Regions from separate parts of the Exiguobacterium sp. E4787 genome, predicted to be linked through region 2. Evidence: predicted binding sites of a transcription regulator. Region 2 holds the regulator's gene; the other holds the start of a gene.
The links. Region 2 encodes Rex, which represses fermentation and respiration genes when NADH is low (regulators of the CRP and FNR family bind a similar motif). Its sites were predicted from a motif close to TTGTGAAATATTTCACAA; they were not measured.
Positions count from the first base shown of each region.

Region 1: a site for Rex is predicted at 5,106-5,123, ahead of adhE (bifunctional acetaldehyde-CoA/alcohol dehydrogenase). Genes of this name have one in related genera too.

Region 1 covers NZ_JACSLY010000002.1:11,384-18,326, reverse strand. The annotation lists gene gltB (glutamate synthase large subunit) at 1-575, shown strand, start outside; gene KNP80_RS02560 (glutamate synthase subunit beta) at 572-2,023, shown strand; gene KNP80_RS02555 (Na+/H+ antiporter family protein) at 2,173-3,492, opposite strand; gene KNP80_RS02550 (YebC/PmpR family DNA-binding transcriptional regulator) at 3,638-4,351, opposite strand; gene KNP80_RS02545 (MarR family winged helix-turn-helix transcriptional regulator) at 4,431-4,883, opposite strand; gene adhE (bifunctional acetaldehyde-CoA/alcohol dehydrogenase) at 5,264-6,943, shown strand, end outside.
Region 2 covers NZ_JACSLY010000021.1:8,369-15,311, reverse strand. The annotation lists gene KNP80_RS15295 (TM2 domain-containing protein) at 1-336, shown strand, start outside; partial or broken gene KNP80_RS15290 (NADPH-dependent F420 reductase) at 377-964, opposite strand; gene KNP80_RS15285 (PspC domain-containing protein) at 1,121-1,303, shown strand; gene KNP80_RS15280 (FAD-dependent oxidoreductase) at 1,336-2,682, opposite strand; gene KNP80_RS15275 (hypothetical protein) at 2,875-3,168, opposite strand; gene tatC (twin-arginine translocase subunit TatC) at 3,293-4,081, opposite strand; gene KNP80_RS15265 (twin-arginine translocase TatA/TatE family subunit) at 4,084-4,302, opposite strand; gene KNP80_RS15260 (redox-sensing transcriptional repressor Rex) at 4,302-4,958, opposite strand; gene KNP80_RS15255 (ABC-F family ATP-binding cassette domain-containing protein) at 5,108-6,943, shown strand, end outside.

The DNA.
Region 1 (6,943 bases), on a different contig from region 2:
TCATCGCAGAGAAACATGCCCCGTTCGAAGAGAGTGAACAAGTCATCGCCGGTAACGTCTGCCTGTATGGCGCGACATCAGGGATGGCGTTCTTCAACGGTCATGTCGGAGAACGGTTTGCCGTCCGGAACTCCGGTGCCGTCGCCGTGACTGAAGGCGTCGGCGACCATGGCTGTGAGTATATGACCGGTGGCACGGTCGTCGTCCTCGGGGATATCGGGCGTAACTTCGGTGCCGGGATGTCGGGCGGGGTCGCCTATCTGTACGGGGACCAAGCGTACGAACAGCTCGTCAACCAAGAACTCGTCTCGGTCGACCGTGAGTTGACCGACGAGGATGCCGAACAAATTTATGCACTGCTCGAGATGCACCAGTTCCATACGGACAGTGTCAAAGCGAGAGCTGTGCTCGAGGCGTTCGAGCAAGAACGCAAACGCTTCGTCAAAATCGTGCCGCGTGACTATGCGAACGTGCTTGACGTCATGCGTCACATCGAGGCGACGCGTCCGGAATTGAGTGACGCCGACCGCGCCCTCGAACTATTCCGTGTCGTGACTGAAGGAGGGGGAGTATGAGACATAAATTTATCGATATCCCACGACAGACATTGCCGGAGCGCTCAGTCGTCGAACGGGTTCATGATTATAAAGAATACGCTTCCCGCATGGAAGACGGACCAATCGTCAAACAAGCCGAGCGCTGCATGGATTGCGGCACCCCGTTCTGTCACGTCGGGGATATGATTGGACAAGAGACGATCGGTTGCCCGATTCACAATTTGATTCCGGAGTGGAACAAGCTCGTAACGGATCAGGACTGGTATCGAGCCTATGAACGGTTGATGGAGACGAATAACTTCCCGGAGTTCACGGGTCGTGTCTGTCCGGCGCCGTGTGAAGGATCTTGTACGCTCGGTATCAGCGAAGACCCGGTCGCCATCAAATCGATTGAGCGGACGATTATCGACCGCGCCTTCGAGGAAGGCTGGGTCAAACCTCGTCACGTCGTGAAGCGGACCGGACGCCGTGTCGCCATCATCGGCAGCGGGCCGGCCGGGCTCGCAGCGGCCGATCAGTTGAATCAGCTCGGCCATGCGGTCACGATTTATGAGAAAGCGGATGAGGCGGGTGGCCTGTTGTTCTATGGCATCCCGAATATGAAGCTCGAGAAAGATGTCGTCCGACGTCGTGTACGTCTGCTTGAGGCGGAGGGGATTCGCTTCAAGACGGGCGTGAACGTCGGGACCGATGTGACCATCGAGTCACTTCGTCACACGTACGATGCCGTCATTCTCGCCACGGGAGCTCAAAAACAGCGTACGCTCGGCATCGATGGGGATGATGCCACAGGCGTCGAGCCGGCGATGGATTATTTGACCGAGTCGACGCGTTCGCTCGGCGGGAAATCGCTCGACGCTCGATTCGACGCCAACGGGAAAGACGTCATCGTCATCGGTGGCGGGGACACGGGCGCGGACTGTGTGGCGACGGCGATCCGTCAAGGAGCCAAGTCGGTGACGCAGTTCGGGAAGCATCCGGAGAAAGGCATGTTCCGGGCGCCGGAGAAGCCATGGCCGCTCCAACCGGACACGTTATCGACCGATTACGCCTATGCGGAAGCAATCGAACACTTCGACCGTGACCCGCGCACATATTTGATTCGCTCGAACCGGGTCATCAAACAAGGGGACCGGGTCGTCGGGATTGAGACGGAGCGGATGGAGAAAATCGTCAAACCGGACGGAAAGGCGACGTTCTTCGTCGTCGACGGTTCGGTCGAGACGTATCCAGCCGATCTCGTGCTTGTCGCCATCGGATTCGAACGACCGGAGCGTGAACTCCGGAAAGTCGGCATCGAGGCGAACCATGACTATACGTCGAACGTCGAGGGTGTGTTTGTCGCAGGGGATGCGAGACGGGGACAAAGCTTGATTGTTTGGGCAATCCGGGAAGGCCGCGAAGTCGCGGATACCGTCGACGGATACTTGAACACTTGTCAACAACAGCTAAAAACTTCATCATAAAAAGGAGCGACGATTTCGTCGCTCCTTTTTACATGGACATTTAGGAGGAATTAGCAATGATTATCGAGATCCTCATGTATACCGGGATTTGGTTCTTACTCGTGCTCGTCTTGCTCGGCACGATTTACGCTCGGCGCAATCGGAAGTGATTACAGTACCATGGCGACAATCAAGCCGAAGATGATGAGCGGGATATTGTAGTGGAGGAACGTCGGCCACACCGTCTCACGCAAGTGATCGTGTTGACCGTCGGCGTTCAAGCCGCTCGTTGGTCCGAGTGTCGAGTCACTCGCCGGGCTACCGGCGTCACCGAGTGCACCGGCCGTCCCGATGATGGCGATTGTCGCCTCGACCGAGAAACCGTATTGGATGCAGAGCGGGACGAAGATGGCTGCGATAATCGGAACCGTCGAGAAACTCGAACCGATGCCAAGCGTGATGACGAGTCCGACGAGGAGCATGACGAGTGCGGCCACGAATTGTGAGTCACCCATAATGCCGCTCGCACCACTGACGAGCGGTTCGATGGCACCGGTCGCGCGAATGACGGCGGCGAAACCGCTCGCTGCGATCATGACGAAACCGATAAAAGCCATCATGCGCATGCCGCTCGTGAAGATGTCATCGGCCTCTGACCAAGGGATGAGGCGAAGCAACGTCAACAAGATGAGTCCTGTGACGGCCGAGGCGATCATCGACTCGGTTTGAAGCTGTACGACGAGCACGACGAGGATGACAGCGGCCGTGAGCCAAATCTTGAGCGGGCTCAACGTCCGGACCTCATAGTCGCTTGGTCCGAGTTGAATCGTCTCATACGAACGCGGCTTCCGATAGTGGAAGAAGGCAGTGATGAGACCGACGAGCATTCCGAGCGCCGGGATGGCCATGATGCTGACGATGTTGACATCACCGACGGTCATGCCGTTCGTTTCCACGTTCGGCAGCAAAATCTCGTTCAAGTAAATGCCACCGAATCCGACCGGGAGTAACATGTACGGGGTGACGAGACCGAATGTGAGAATCGTCGCCACGAGCCGGCGGTCGAGCTTCAACTCGTTAAACAGCACGAGGAGCGGCGGGATGACGATCGGGATGAACGCGATGTGAATCGGTAGCGCGTTTTGTGAACTTATCGCTAGAAGTAATAAGAACGATAGCAATAGCGCCTTGACCCGTGTCACACTTTTGCCAGTGACGTCGCGTCCTGACATGCTGATTAACTTTTCAGCCAGGATGTCTGGGAGTCCAGTTTTTGATAGACCGACGGCGAAGGCGCCGAGCAACGCGTAACTGAGGGCGATTGTCGCACCTCCGCCGAGCCCGTCACTGAAGGCGGTCAACGTCTCATTGAATCCGAGACCTCCGACTAGACCACCGACGACGGCGGCAAGGATGAGTGACAAGACGATGTGCACGCGACTGATCGCGAGCGCGAATAATACGATAACAGCTAATAAGACAGCATTCATCATTTCCAACACCTTTCATTCAAAACTCTTTCTCTTGTTATCACTTTAATATGATAAAGACTTTTGAAATTTAACATACGTGTTTCGGGTTGTCAAATCGATTGTTCAAAAAAAGCGATAACTCCGAAAAGTTATCGCTCGTTCGTCATCCTTCAACGTTATGGTATACCTGGCGCACGTCTTCGAGGTCTTCGAGGACGTCGAGTAATTTTTCAAACTGTTCTTTCGACTCGTCGTCGAGGGTAATCTCGTTTTGGGGCAGCATCGTCAACTCGGCGACTTCAAACGTCTCGATGCCTGCTGCTTTGAAGGCAGTCTGGACGGCATGGAACGCTTCTGGTTCCGCATAGACGATCACCGTCTCATCTTCTTCGATGACATCACGGACGTCGAGGTCGTGCTCCATCATGAGTTCGAGTACATCGTCGGCAGACATGCCGTTGACACCGATGACGGCCGTCGCGTCGAACATGTAAGCGACCGACCCGCTGACACCCATGTTGCCGCCGTTTTTACCGAAAGCGGCGCGGACTTCAGACGCCGTCCGGTTGACGTTGTTCGTGAGCGTGTCGACGATGAGCATCGAGCCGTTCGGTCCGAATCCTTCATAGCGGAGCTCGTCGAAGTTCTCTTCGTCGCCGCCCTTCGCTTTGTCGATAGCACGGTCGATGATTGCGCGCGGGACGTTGTACGTTTTCGCTCGTTCGACGACGAACTTGAGTGCTTGGTTTGATTCTGGATCTGGTTCCCCTTGACGGGCGACTACGTAGATTTCACGGCCGAACTTCGCATAGATGCGACTCGTATTGGCGTCTTTTGACGCCTTTTTCTCTTTAATGTTGTTCCATTTACGACCCATTACATGTCATCTCTCTTTCCATTGTTCGATTGATTCATCCTCGATTATATAAGAAGACGTGGATGTTGACGAGCAAAAATCATCCCTCGCTTTTATCCATCTTCTCGACGATCTCCGTCAACGTCTTCAAACTGTCGATCAGGCGGTCCGTCTCTTCCTCGTTCAGAAACGCGAGACGGTCCTCGAACAGGCGACGGAACGAATCGCGACGCTCGCGGAGGACGAGTTCGCCCTTTTCGGTCAGTTGATTCCAGATGACGCGGCGATCGCGTTCGTCCGGGACGCGGGTGATGTAGCCCTCATCGACGAGCTTCGTGATGAGCGGCGTCACGTTCGGCGGGGCAATCGATAACGTCTCACTGATGTGTCCGTTCGTGACCGCGCCTTCATCTTCAATCAACATGAGGAGATGAAAGTGGGAAAAGTTTAAGTTTGGGATTTGCGGAAGGTCGGAACGACGTAACAACTTCCGGCGAATAAATGGGATCAGTTTCACGAACTGATCGGATGCGTCTTGTCTCGGCATAATCATGTCACTTCCTAATTAGGTTCTTTCTTCATTATACACGACCGAGCGCAGGCTGGACGACCAATCCTCATCCCGTGACATTTTGCACAGCGCATTCGCCCCATCATGGACACAACGTATGTAAGCGTTTTCATATCGCATCTGCTTTATTTTCATGAAAACGCATTCGATTTTACTGAGCGACATATGAAAAAGCAAGCCCTATCCTCATTCCCCTGAAAAATATTGTGAAAGAGTTCACATTGTTGTCACGCACAAAATGCGAGAAACGTTGTATTCTATGAATGTGAAGGAAAGCACAAACTCTTCTCGAACCAATTGATTGCCCCGTGCTCTCCATCAAGTCAACAGTATAAGCTCTCATTCATGAGGAGGAAACCAACATGGCAGTTAAAGAGAAAGCAGTAGTAGAAACATCAGCAGAACAGATGGTCGACACGCTCGTCACTAGAGCCCACACGGCGCTCGAGACATTGATGACGTTCGACCAAGAGAAAATCGATGCAATCGTTCAAGCGATGGCGCTCGCAGGTCTCGAACAACACGTCGCCCTCGCGAAACATGCATATGAAGAAACCGGTCGCGGTGTGTTTGAAGATAAAATGATCAAAAACATCTTTGCGACAGAATATATTTATAACTCACTCCGTGGCGAGAAGACGGTCGGCGTCATCGAGGACGATGAGCAAAACGGTATCACGTACATCGCGGAACCAGTCGGAGTCGTCGCCGGGGTCACACCGGTCACGAACCCGACATCAACGACGATGTTCAAAGCAATCATCGCCATCAAAACACGTAACCCGATCATCTTCGGTTTCCACCCGTCGGCACAACAGTGTTCAAGTGAAGCGGCACGGATCCTTCGTGACGCAGCCATCGAAGCGGGAGCTCCGGAACACTTGATTCAATGGGTCGAAAAACCGTCACTCGACGCGACGAAAGCGCTCATGAACCACCCAGGTGTTGCCATGGTCCTCGCAACTGGTGGAGCGGCGATGGTCAAATCAGCCTACTCGACTGGTAAACCAGCCCTTGGCGTCGGTCCTGGTAACGTTCCGGCCTACATCGACAAAACAGCAAAAGTGAAACGTGCCATCTCGGACGTCATCTTGTCGAAAACGTTCGATAACGGCATGATCTGTGCATCTGAACAAGCAATTATCGTCGACCAAGAAGTGTATGAAGAAGTGAAAGCGGAAATGACGGCGCTCGGTTGCTACTTCTGCTCACCAGAAGAGAAAGCGAAACTCGAGACACTCGTTATCAAAACAGACTCTTGTGCGGTCAACCCGGAAATCGTCGGGAAGCCGGCAGCCTGGATCGCCGAACGAGCTGGACTCACAGTCCCGGCCGATACAAAAATCTTGATCGCCGAACTCGAGACGGTCGGTGCGACAGAGTTGCTCTCACACGAGAAACTCAGCCCGGTGCTCGGTGCTTATAAAGTCCAATCGCGTGAAGAAGGATTTGCTATCGCTGAGAAGATGCTTGAAATCGGTGGTCTCGGACATACGGCAGCGATCCACTCGACTGACGACGACGCCATCCTCGCCTTCGGACTCCGGATGAAAGCTTGCCGCATCATCGTCAACTCGCCAACGGCACACGGTGGTATCGGTGACCTCTATAACGAAATGACACCATCACTCACACTCGGTTGTGGGTCGTACGGTAAAAACTCCGTCTCTGAGAACGTGACGGCGAAACATCTACTCAACGTGAAAAAGGTGGCGAGACGTCGCGTGAATATGCAGTGGTTTAAAGTCCCTGAAAAGATTTACTTTGAGAAAAACTCAGTCCAGTACCTTCAATCGCTCACATCGAAAAAACGGGCGATGATCGTCACGGATGAAATGATGGTCAAACTCGGATTTGCCGATAAAGTCGTCAAAAACTTGCCTGCTGGCATCGAGTACCGCATCTTCGACCAAGTCGAGCCAGACCCGTCAGTTGAGACGGTCATGCGCGGTGCCGAAGCGATGCGTCACTTCCAACCAGATATGATTATCGCACTCGGCGGTGGATCACCAATGGATGCCGCGAAAGGCATGTGGCTCTTC
Region 2 (6,943 bases):
TCGACAGAGGAAATGCTCCTCGTCAACAGCGAAGTCGAGAAAAAGAAGCGCAATCTCGTCGTCGCGTACTTGCTTTGGTTCTTCCTCGGCGGTTTCGGCGCACACCGTTTCTACTTTAAAAAGACAGGTAGCGCCCTTGGGATGCTAGCTCTTACGGTTGGTTCAATCATCCTTACCGTCGTCTTGATTGGTTTCGTTGGATTGTTCGTAGCAGGCATTTGGGCGCTCGTCGACGCGTTCCTCATGCCAGGCTGGCAACAACGCGAAGTCGAAGCGATCGAGCGCGAGACGATTGAATCGTTGAAGACTCGCTCTGAGCGTCAAGCTGCCTTTTAACGACCAAGACGGTCACGCCAACGCGTGACCGTCTTTTCTATTAAAAACTATTCTCTTTCAAGTAGAACGCAAAGTTCCGGTGCTTCCGTTCTTTCGTCGCGTAATGAATCCATAACCACGCGAGCGACTCGAGTTCTCGCGCCAGTTTCAAGTGACGCAGCGTATGGGCGTCGAAACCAATCTTCGAGGCAAGGTCTTGAACGGCTCGGACCGACTCTTGCTCGTCTCCGGCGATGAACATCATCGACATGTTCGGGTTCTCCAAGTTCTCGACGCCGGTCTGGTTGAACGCCTTGACGATGCGGACGTGTGACGCAAGTTCTTGCAGATGCTCGGCCCCCGATTTCCCTTCCGGCCGCTCGATCGAATCAAACTCTTTGGCAATCGGATTCGTCACATCGATGACAATCTTGTCGTCCAAGTCCCGGAGCGATTGAATCAAATCGACGGCCGCCGCGAACGGCGTCGTCAATAACAAAATCTGTGCGTTCGACGCCACTTCTTGGAGCGACATCGTCCCCTCGCGCTCCGAGCGCGTCCCGTACAACACTTCATATCCGACATCTTCGAACTTGCGCCCGAGCGTCCGTCCGACTTTCCCTGCTCCTAAAATACCAATCTTCATATAGTCCGACTCCCCTTCACAGTTCTTCGTCTGCGTGCCGTAGCCTTTCTCTTACCCCTTCCCCGGCTTCAGACGAAGAAAAACCTGTGTGCATTGTACGCTTGTCGCCAATTTATATGGTAAAATTTTCATATCATAGTTGAGATAGGAGCCACGCTTATGCAACGTCCGCTTCGAAAATCTGCCACGAACCGCTCACTCTTTGGTGTCTGCGGCGGCATCGCTGAATACTTCGACCTGTCCCCGCTCGGTGTACGTCTGCTCTTTTTGATTGTGCCGGGGAACGTCCTCATCTATATGATTCTCGCCAACTCGATGAAGGACGCCCCACGCTATCTATAAAAAAACTCGGAAGCCGCGGCTCCCGAGTTTTTTTATGCGTTGACTTTATCTTTCATCGCCGCGAGCGCCCCACTGTTGATGAAGTGCCATGGCTTGTTGTAGTGCGGTTGGAAGAAGAAGTCGACATAGGCGAGCTCTTCAACCGTCATCTCGTTTTGGATGGCGAGCGACAACGTGTTGACCGCTTGCGTCATGTCCGCTTTCGAGAGGACTTGTCCGCCGACGACGCGGTGTGTGCCGACTTCATAGACGAGTTTGAACTGAACCGGTTCAGCCGTCGGCATGAACTCCGGACGGTACGCATCCTCAATCACAACACTCTCAACGTCGAGGCCGAACAGTCCAGCTGCTTCTTCTGTAAGTCCAGACGAGGCAATGTTCCAATCGTAGAGACGGAGACCTGACGTTCCTTGCGTCCCTTGATAACGGACACGCGGTGCGATCAAGTTCTCGGCGACGAGCGTTCCCATGCGGACGGCGTTCGTCGCGAGCGGGATGTAGGCATGTGTGCGCGCCGGGTTGTAATAGACGGCACAGCTGTCACCAGCCGCGAAGACGTCCGGGTTGCTCGTGCGCATATATTCGTCGACGATAATGGCGCCGTTGCCGAGCATGTCGACTTGGCCTTGAAGGAGTCCCGTGTTTGGGCGGAAGCCGACACAGAGGATGACGAGGTCGGCCTCGAACTCACCTTTATCGGTCACGACGTGCGTGACGTTTCCATCTGTCCCATGGAACGCTTCGACCGTCTGGCCGAGTTCGAGGTCGATGCCGCGTGACGTCATGTCTGCCTCGAGTTGGTCTGTGAACGACTTGTCGAGATACTTGTTCAAGATGCGGTCGGCACTATCGATGAACGTGACGTGTTTGCCGTACACTTCGAACGCCTCGACGAGCTCGACACCGATATAGCCGGCACCGATGACGGCGATGTTCGTCGCGTCTTTTGCCCGCTCGATGATGCGTTGGGCGTGGCCATAGTTTTTGCAGAGCTCAATCCCAGTCATCTCGATGCCAGGAAGCGTCGGGACGATCGGCCATGAACCAGTCGTGACGATCAAACGGTCGAACGTGTCATAGACGTCTTCTCCCGTGTCGAGGTTTTTCGCATGGACCGTCTTCGCTTCCGTATCGATGTTCAACACGTCGTGCTTCATGCGCATTGTCGCGCCGAGTTCTTCGAGTTCGGTCGGTGACGCGTAAAAGAGCTCTTCCGCACGTTTGACGACACCGCCGACGTGGAGGGCGATCCCACATGAGAGGAAGCTGACGTTGTCGTTCCGCTCATACACCGTGATGTCGAGATTGTCGTGCTTGGCGAGTAATCCTTTGACTGCTGCTGTTCCTGCGTGTGTACATCCGATGACTGCGATTTTCATATGGTTGTCTCTCCTTTGAGTGTTAGGTAAGTTAGTGTTTGTGATAAATATCACATTTACTTTCTGAACTTAGTGTACTATTTCACAAGAAGGTTTGACAATCCCTTTGCTCACTTTTTCACGTAATTATGTCTAAAGTTTGAACGGCTGGTGTGACAACAAAAAAACCGCTCCGCAACCGGAACGGTTCATTCATGAATGGGTCGTGCGTCTTGCTTTAAACCAGTGGTAAGTGACGACGCCGATATAGGTGAGGAGGCCGATCACGTACAGACTGAAGCCAATAAAAATCCACCCCAGCGCGTCCCAACCACGGACGCAGACGAGTCCGATGATACACGATACGTATCCCGCGAGGAGCAACATCAACGAGAAGACGAGGCTTCGCCTGAATCGCGATTTCAAAAAGTTCAGTCCGGCAATCAGCAACATTGTCGTCAACACGCCGATGATGATGAGTTCATCCCCGTAGTACTCCCAAGCCATCGCTTCTCCCCCTGACTGATGTTTAAGTAGTTTTATCGTATCACGTGGGTCCAGTGTTTATCTTGTTGTTAAAAACATTTATTTCCAATCATAAAAAAAGCATCGTCCCATTAAAGAACGATGCTTACTTCTCATTCATTTGTTTCATCAAATCGACTTGCTCTTTCACCATCGCCTCTTTCTCACGTCGGAGCACGCCCCGGTACGTGATGCGTGAAATCGATAAACTGATCTCATACAAGAAAAAGAGAGGCAGTGACACCATGAGGTGCGACGTCAAATCCGGCGGCGTGATGAAGGCCGCGATGACGAATAAGGCGAAGTAGGCGTACTTCCTGATTTTTGAGAGGAAGTACGGTGTCACGACACCGATGCGCGTCAAGAACATCGTCACGACCGGCAACTGGAACAACAGTCCGAATGGAATGGTCAGTTGCAGCAAGAACGTGAAGTAGTTCGACGCCCCGATGATTTGCGTCAGCCCAAGGTCTTGCCCGAGGTCCGTCGAGATATCGAGGACGAGCGGGAACAACCAATAGTAGGCGAACGCGAGACCGATCAAGAACAAGATGAAGATGATCGGGATATACGCGAGCGTCGCTTTCCGCTCATTCGGGTGCAGACCAGGTGCGACGAACGCCCACAGTTGATACAGTAGAAACGGACCGGACGCGACGAGCCCGATGACGAGCGCCAAGTTCAAGTAAATCATGAGCGGGTCCGCGACCCCAAAGGCGTTCAGTTCGAGCCCTCGTTCGACGAGGTCCGCCTGCAGATAGGCGAGCACGTATTTGACACTCGGCAAAGCGATCAAAAAGAAGGCAAAGACGACAAATGCCGACAGCATCAGTCGTCTCCGCAGCTCTGTCAAGTGATCGGACAGCGCCCGCTCTTGATCAGGTTGATGATTCATGATTACTGCTCTTTCTTCTCAAGTTCTTTCTTATCTTTCTCGTCATGTTCGTTCATCATGCCGTTTGTGGCATTTTTGAACTCACGGAGCGTTTGTCCGGCGGCGCGTCCGAATTCAGGCAATTTCTTCGGCCCGAAGATGATGAGCGCGACGATGGCGATAATGAAGATACTCGCTCCCCCAGGAATACCGACGACGAGCAACGATGATAGTAATTCCATTATTGATGGACCCCCTCAGCAGATGGATAGTGTTGCATAAAGTAAATGAGCGACTGGAGTTCGATCGACAAGTCGATATGATGGACGCGGACCGTGTCCGGCACAGTAAGCCTGGCCGGTGTGAAGTTCAAGATGCCTTTGATGCCGAAGCGGACCAAGTCATCCGCGACAGGCTGCGCATAGGTAGACGGCACCGTTAAGATGGCGACATCAATCTTGTTTTGTTTCATGATCTGTTCCATCTCATCCACGTGATGAATCGGGACACCGGACATCGTCGTGCCGACTTTTGTCTCGTCTGCGTCGAACCCGACGACGATATGTGTGTTATTGTTTTTAAGGAAGTTGTAGTTGACGAAAGCTGTCCCAAGATGACCAACCCCGACTAAGGCGACGTTCGTAATCTCGTCCTGATTCAGTGTCTTACGGAAAAAGTCTAACAGATACTGTACGTTATAGCCATATCCCTTTTTCCCGAGCGCACCGAAGTACGAGAAATCGCGACGAATCGTGGCCGAATCGACCTTGACCGCCTCGCTCAGTTCAGCAGAAGAGACACGCTGTTTTCCTGATGAATGTAGGCTTTGGATAAACCGATAGTATAGTGGCAACCGTTTGGCTGTCGCTTGCGGAATCTTTGGTTCGTTTTGACTCAACGGAAAGAGCCTCCTTTTTACGACGCGTTTCAAACGAATCTAATTTCATACACCTTGATTGTAAACGAATTCACATGACCACTCAATGAATATACCTGAAAAGGGGAAGAAATAAAGTATACTAAATAGAGAGAAAGGGGTTTTTTCACTTGATCCTACTGCAAGTCAATAACTTATCGAAATCATTCGGCGTCGAGCCGATTTTAGAGAACGTCAAACTCGAGATTCAAGAAGGCGAACGCGTCGCGCTCGTCGGCCGTAACGGTGCCGGCAAGTCGACACTGCTCAAAGTCATCGCCGGGGAATACAACTACGACTCGGGCGATATCATGAAGCCGAAAGACGTCACCATCGGCTACCTGGCCCAAGATTCAGGGTTAGAGTCGAACGAGACGATGTGGAACGAAATGTTGACTGTCTTCACCGATTTAATCGAACAAGAAAAGACGCTGCGCCGCATGGAGCAAGACATGGGTTCCGAGCGCATCTTGAACGACCCGGCCGCCTATGAGCGCCTCTTGTCGTCTTACGATGAAGAACAGCATACGTTTAAAGACCGTGGCGGCTATCAATATGAGGCGACGATCCGCTCTGTCCTTCACGGGATGCGGTTCTATCCGGACGACTTCGAACGCCGCATCGATACGCTCTCCGGCGGACAACGGACACGCCTCGCCCTCGCGAAGATGCTGCTCCAGAGTCCAGACCTGCTCATCTTGGATGAGCCGACGAACCACTTGGACATCGAGACGCTCGGTTGGCTCGAGAAGTATTTGAGCGGCTATAAAGGCGCCGTCCTCATCGTCTCCCACGACCGCTACTTCCTCGACCGCGTCGTCTCGGTCGTCTATGAGTTGTCGCGCCACCGGAGCCGTCGCTTCGTCGGCAACTACACGAAGTACCTTGAACAGAAGGCTGCCATTTACGAGCAAGAGAAGAAACAGTTCGAGTCGCAACAAGAAGAGATTGCCAAGATGCAGGATTTCATTCAGCGTAACATCGCCCGGGCGACAACGACGAAGCGGGCCCAGAGTGTCCGTAAACGGCTCGAGAAAGTCGACCGGATGGAAGCGCCGGACGGTGATGAGCGCAGCGCCGTCCTCTCGTTCTCAATCAAACGTCAAAGCGGGAACGACGTATTGAGCGGCAGCGACCTCGCCATCGGCTATGAAGAACCGATCGCCCAAAATCTCCGCTTCCAATTGCAGCGCGGCGAATCGGTCGCCCTCGTCGGCCCGAACGGAGTCGGCAAATCAACGCTCCTGAAAGTGTTGACGAAACAACAGCCGCCCCTTACCGGTGACATCCGCTACGGCACCGGCGTCGAGATTGGCTACTACGACCAGGAGCAACAGAACTTGTCGGACGCCAACCGTGTCATCGACGAGATTTGGAACGACTGGCCGCTCATGCGCGAACAAGAAGTGCGGAGTCTGCTTGGACAGTTCCTGTTCAGCGGTGACGATGTCATGAAACGTGTCCATGAACTGTCGGGTGGTGAACGGGCCCGCTTGACGCTCGCGAAACTAAAGCTCGAGCAACCGAACTTGCTCATCTTGGATGAGCCGACGAACCACTTGGACCTCGATTCGAAGATGATTCTCGAGAACGCCCTCGTCGACTATCCGGGCACAATTCTGTTCGTGTCGCACGACCGCTACTTCATCGATCGGCTCGCGACGCGCGTCTTAGAGATCACGCCGAACGGCATCGACGAGTATCTCGGCGATTATTCATATTACGTCGAGAAGAAAGAAGAACTCGAAGACCTGGCCCGACTCGCCCGCGAAGAGACGAAACAAGTCATCGTCAAGAAGCAGCGCGCCGACAAGGAACAGCAACGTGAGGAACGCCGGATGAAACAACGGATCGAGGAAATCGAGCTCACCATCGAACAACACGAGGCCCGTCTCGAGGAAATCGAGCAGCTCTTGTGTGAACCGGACGTCTTCAACGACTTCGCTCGGGCGCAGGAACTGTCGACC